2 regions of the Sporosarcina sp. AD_1 genome follow, and region 2 is predicted to be linked to the other one. Evidence: a T-box and tRNA genes for the amino acid it is inferred to sense, from the RefSeq annotation. Region 2 holds a T-box; the other holds one or more tRNA genes.
What was found. A T-box is a leader RNA that pairs with one kind of tRNA and senses whether it is charged. The one in region 2 lies ahead of alaS (alanine--tRNA ligase), so its partner is inferred to be a tRNA-Ala.
Positions count from the first base shown of each region.

Region 1 (3,153 bases), on a different contig from region 2:
TGGACGTGTCTTTTGTAAGATTAATCTCCTTGAAAAACTTATCCAGTTCATTCATCGCTTGCGTATCTCTCAAGTCAACGCCAGTCAGTTTATTCACGTAAATGGCGGTAAGTTCCTTCTCCATTGTATATTGATCCTTTATGGCTTCTTTCCCATCGACTTCGATTTGCAAATCAAAGTGATCGAATCCGTAGGCGTTGCCGGTATTCATTGATCCGCCGTCTTGGTCATTAATATTTTGCACGCTATCTTTACTCGGGTCCGTGCCTTTCGTGTCGTCTTTTTTATTTCCACATGCGCCCAGCACGAAAACAAAGGCTACTAACAAGGTACCGAACAGTAGGATTTTTTTCATCCGTGCATAACCATCCCTTCGTAATATCTGCTACTAGTAGTTTTCCTTCTTTTGTGGAAATTAAACCGAGGACTTTCGGAATAAAAAAAACCGGCAAGCGCCGGTTAGTTACCACTTCGCAATATGATCCTCCGAACAGCCCAGCATTTGCCTAATTAGCAAAAAGGAGCCGTCATCCAGCTTAATGCGTCCGTTGAAATAGCCGACGGTCTGATGCACTTCGGTTTGAACCAATTGGACATTCGTTGTAGCGGTTCGTTCAAAGAAGGGGGTGAACGTCACGCTGACTTTATCGGAAAATCGGGTTTTGATCTTCCACGGTTCCATGTAATTGGATGGATTATATGAAAAAAGGACATCTTCATGGATTTTCATCATCTTCCCGTCAATGAACACGGCATTCTCCGTCATGCCGGTGCCGTCTGTCCATTTGCCTCCAAAGTTGAGTCCGATCCGGCGCCCGCCGGCCCGTTGCGAGGCCATCGCCCAATTCCACTGCGCTTCCCTTGGCCAGATGCCGCGTCCGTAATCCAGCACGGCAAAGCTATAATCGGGATTAAAATCATAGCGCTTTGAACCGATTTTTACGAAGCCGGCAGTCGGCAAGGAATGATGCTTCGCGGTGAATTGGAAAACATCCCGGCTCCGCGGAATGACTACATTCAGGGACTCATCCTGCGCGGGATGCTTAATATGCAAGTCGGCATGCAGTACTTCACTGTCAAAGTCAGGAATGGTGACAGAAAGATGGGTCTCTCCCTGCAAATGCACCAACTGGACGGACATCCGTTCATTCATGAACTTCACATTGCCCAGCACCTCTTCCGGCATTTTGATCTTTCGCCCGATCGGCAACGTAATCTGCTTCTCATAAAACCGCTGCGTCTCATAGTCCAGCATATACACAAAGCAGACCGCCGCATAATCCAAATGGCTGATGGTCGCAGAAAACAGAAGATCCTCCCCGAACACACACCAATAGTTCCATTTCTTCTTTCGCATGAAATGACCCTTCAGATTGCTCTGAATGATCGGACGGCGCGCATACCCGATAGCCCCCGGATTCAACTGGCCTTTCTTATCACAAAGAAGCACAGGCTCCGTAATTTCCCTCTCAGCATGCTGCAAGGAGATCTCCCCCAATCTGTTGTCTTTTTCAAAATCGTTTGGTATACTCTTATTGTATCAGATATACGGGGCATTAGCTCAGCTGGGAGAGTGTCACGCTGGCAGTGTGAAGGTCACCGGTTCGAACCCGGTATGCTCCATCTTACGAAAATCCTTTCAAATTAACTCTTGAGAGGGTTTTTTATTTTGCTTTAATGACGTTAAAAGCGGTTGGAAATGACGGTTGATGTAAAGATGATGTAAACTCTAAGTGAAATAAAAACAAGACATGCAAAACGGCAATAAAAAACGAGGAGCACTAGTCTTAACGGGTTTGGTTGATGGGAAGAGAACAAAAAAACACAGCATTCGGGGACATAATTCGCATATGAATTGGTGTCCCCGTTTTTGATGTTGCATCAACATTTAGATGCGTTCTATTGATGAATTGGTACCACAATTAGCACAAGTATTAACAAGAGAGCATAAATTTATGTGCCTTTGCTAATTCACTTGTTAAAACACTTGCTGATTGGATATTGAAAAGAAATTATAGAAGGAAAATGAGGAATATATGTTAAAATATATTAAATATTATGAAATGATGTCCTTCCACTAACGGGGCAGTTTAGTTTAATGAGATTTTAGGGAAGGAGGATGAAAATTGAAAATATTCACTAACACTAATTTAGCAATTTTAACCTCTATGTTTCTTCTAATATCTGTTATTTATAGTTTAATTGTCAATGAACCAATATATAAATTTACATCATTTTTGCACAATTCGACTTTAATAGTGTCCATCATTACATTAGCCATTCACTTTAATGCTTTGAAAGAGAATAAAGATAAAAAGAAATTAATTTTATTAAGTCTTGTAGTACCGATTTCAGTAATTATATATTTTATCATTGGTTTAATTTACTGGGCTAACAGCGGATGAAGAATCGGATCCTTGAGTAAATATATTAGTTCACATTTTGGCTAAATGACTTTTCCTGCGAGCTGCAGAGGAAGATAGGTCGCGAATAAAAAACACAGCGAGATAAGATCCCGCTGTGGACTTCATTAGAGATAGACAGCTTCAAGCTTGCTTGCGGCGAAAATAGGTATTTACATTCTCCAATACAAACGAGTGATTAGGAAAAATAGGGGAATCTTGCAACTTTAATTGCAGCCTATTAAACAGGCTAATATGTTTGCTTAGTTGGCTATCTTTTGCCTTAAATTGAACACCGGTATAATTCAGATTGTTTTTATTGGAAGTATGAACAATCGTGCCGAAAAATGAGTGGGTGTCTCCAAAGAGAGTAAGTTCGAATTTCAGAACAAGATCTGCGTTTTTAGGTAACTTTATGTCTGAGACAAAGAGAAGACCGCCTGGTCCAATATTTTTTACTAATACACGTGCCTTGCTCACTTGAATTTTCTTTCCATTCAGCTCAGATACGGTCATTAATGCTTCCAGAGGAAATGGAAGTTCAATTCTAAAATATTTTCTTTTTTCATCGTTAATGGGCACAGGCTGATCTGCTTGGTTCCACTGTCGTTCAAGCAATTTCTCCATATTTTCCGGTGTTACCGGTCGGCTAAATAAAAAGCCCTGTAAATAATCACATTCTTTGTTGACTAAAATATCTTTTTGTTCAGTTGTTTCTATTCCTTCCCCTATTACGACGATGGAAAGGTCC
Region 1 is NZ_JBPVIR010000004.1:338,147-341,299, reverse strand. It holds gene ACSW3C_RS10190 (YusW family protein) at 1-355, opposite strand, end outside; gene ACSW3C_RS10185 (DUF2804 domain-containing protein) at 464-1,483, opposite strand; tRNA gene ACSW3C_RS10180 (tRNA-Ala) at 1,551-1,623, shown strand; gene ACSW3C_RS10175 (hypothetical protein) at 2,127-2,405, shown strand; gene ACSW3C_RS10170 (EAL domain-containing protein) at 2,547-3,153, opposite strand, start outside.
Region 1: it encodes a tRNA-Ala, which carries the amino acid that the T-box ahead of alaS (alanine--tRNA ligase) is inferred to sense. The anticodon was not compared.

Region 2 (3,153 bases):
AATCATCGGAAAGATTTCCTTTGTCAGCGATTTGTCCGCCGCTTTCCGCATAAAACGGCGTGCGGTCGAGAATGAACTGGATCTCTTGTCCTTCGGAAGCATGTTCCACAAGGCGGCCCTCATGCAGCAGTGCAACGATGGTTGCATCACATTCAAGCTGGCCATATCCAATGAATTCGCTTTTCTCATGGATATTCCCAAGAACCTCTGACTGTACATGCATGCTGTCCACATCCTGGCGGGCAGCACGGGCACGGTTCCGTTGATTTTCCATTTCCTGATCAAATCCGGCACGGTCAACAGAGACTCCTGCTTCTTCTGCATACTCCTCTGTCAATTCAAACGGGAAGCCGTACGTGTCATACAGTTTAAACGCATCTACACCGGAAACGACCGGATGATCGGATGTTTTCGCCTTTTCAATAATGCCTGATAGGATCGAGAGTCCTTCGTTCAATGTTTCGTGGAAGCGCACTTCCTCGTTTTTAATAACCTTCATGATAAACTCTTGTTTTTCCTTCACTTGCGGGTAGAAGTCTTCCATGATTTCTCCTACAACCGGGACAAGTTCATACATGAACGGCTTTTGGATTCCTAGTTGTTTTGCATAGCGGACGGCACGGCGCAATAAACGGCGGAGGACATAACCACGTCCTTCATTGGAAGGAAGCGCTCCGTCACCAATTGCAAAAGCGACTGTTCGAATATGGTCCGCAATGACTTTAAACGCTGTATCTTTCACAGCATCGGAACCGTATGCTTCGCCAGACAACTTCTCAACGGAATGGATGATCGGCATGAACAGATCTGTATCGAAGTTGGTCGGAACATCTTGAATGACAGATGCCATCCGTTCCAAGCCCATGCCGGTATCGATATTTTTCTTTGGAAGCGGCGTGTACGTATGGTCCGGATTATGGTTGAATTCAGAAAAGACCAAATTCCAGATCTCTAAATATCTCTCGTTTTCTCCCCCTGGGTACAGTTCAGGATCAGAGAAATCATCGCCATAGGATGGTCCACGATCATAAAAGATCTCGGAGTTCGGGCCGCTCGGGCCTTCACCAATATCCCAGAAGTTTCCTTCCAGACGAATGATCCGTTCTTCCGGAATGCCGATTTTGTCTTTCCAGATCATATATGCCTCTTCATCTTCCGGGTGGACTGTAACGGAAAGCAAATCCGGATTAAATCCGATCCACTTGTCGTCCGTCAGGAATTCCCAAGCACGGATAATCGCTTCTTCCTTGAAGTAATCTCCGATGGAGAAGTTGCCAAGCATTTCGAAGAACGTGTGATGACGAGCCGTCTTTCCGACGTTCTCGATATCATTTGTTCGAATTGATTTTTGAGCGTTAACAATCCGTGGGTTGTCAGGAATAACCCGTCCATCGAAGTATTTCTTTAACGTAGCAACTCCGCTGTTAATCCAGAGCAAAGAAGGATCGTCAATTGGAACGAGGGGAGCGGATGGCTCTTCACTATGCCCATGCTCTTTAAAGTAATCCAAAAACATTTTACGAATTTGCGCAGCTGTCAATTTTTTCATCTTGCTAACCTCCATTCAATTTTTCCAAAGGGGTGCGCCGAAAAATAAAAAAACTCCGCCCCTCAAAGGGACGAAGTGAATTTTCGCGGTACCACCCTAATTTACCGAATAGAATATATCCGGTATCTCAGAAGCCTTAACGCGGCAAACGGCAATGATTAGTTGCACTCCAGAGTAGCGTTCCGACCTATTCGCCATGAGAACCTTTTCAGCCACGAGGTTCCTCTCTTTTCAAGCGATATAAGCGTACTGTCTCCTTCAACGCATTACGTATGATACTCGAATTATAGGGAATTATTGTTGGCCTGTCAATCCGTCGCCTCCATAAAGTTATAAGGCGTCATTCCTTGCATGCCAATCATCGGATCAATTGACAAGACATTGTCCTTCGTCAATTGCATATTGTCCTGACTCTCTGCCTCGACCTCTTCCGGACTATTTCCGCCAATCGGCTCTGTTGCAGGTTCTTTCTCCGCATGAGAAGGCAAGGACTCTTCAGTCCTGTCTACAGTTGCATCCGCTACAAGAGGTGCTTCCGTAATGTCCTCTCCTGTCGGCAGTTCACCGAGCTGAAGCCTCTGTTTCAGGGTCGTCTGGCGTGCCAGTTCATCCGTCCTGCTAATTCCTTCCCTGAATTCCGACGGTTCTCCGCAAAGTATCAAGAAATTTTTAGCACGGGTAATTCCGGTGTAAAGCAAGTTGCGCCGCAGCATTTTCCGGTAACTTCTGACGACTGGCATGATGACAGTCGGGAATTCGCTGCCCTGTGACTTATGGATAGAACAGCAATAAGCCAATGTAATTTGATTCAAATCATTTCGTTCGTATGTGACTTCGATACCGTCGTACGAGACGACGAGCATTTCTTTCTTGTCGACCGTTTCCTTTGCCTTCAAAATGGCAATGACCTCGCCCATATCTCCGTTGAATACATTGCTTTCCGGTTGATTGACAAGCTGAAGCACTTTGTCTCCGATCCTGTAGGTCACATCTCCAAAAACGACTTCCTTCCGATCGGGACCCGGCGGATTGACCATCTCTTGGATCATTTTATTCAAACCATCAATGCCCGCTGTGCCTTTATACATCGGCGCAAGCACCTGGATGTCTTTAATGGAATGGCCCTTTGCTAATGCATTCTTCAGCACTTGCTCCACGACATTCATAATCTGATCCCCATTCGAGCGGATAAACGAACGGTCTGATGTCTTTTTGATTAGATTGTCATTCCATTCAGAGCGCTTGATCATGTGGGCCATTTCAATAATCGTGGAACCCGCGCTTTGCCGGTAAATCTCTTTCAATTCAACGACCGGAATTTTTCCAGACTCCAGCATATCCTTCAGGACTTGTCCCGGTCCTACAGGCGGCAACTGATCCTGGTCACCTACAAACAAGATTTGGATTTCATCGTCCAGCGCTTTCAGCAACTGATGAGCAAGCCATGTATCGACCATCGACATCTCGTCGATGATCAACAGCCTGCCTTCGACTTCCCTGCCTTCCGCCTCATCTTTTTCCTGTCCAGTGAAGCCGAGAAGACGATGGATCGTCATCGCGGGAAGTCCAGTCGATTCGGACATCCGTTTTGCTGCCCGTCCTGT
Region 2 is NZ_JBPVIR010000001.1:153,547-156,699, forward strand. It holds gene alaS (alanine--tRNA ligase) at 1-1,549, opposite strand, end outside; T-box leader at 1,613-1,820, opposite strand; gene recD2 (SF1B family DNA helicase RecD2) at 1,858-3,153, opposite strand, start outside.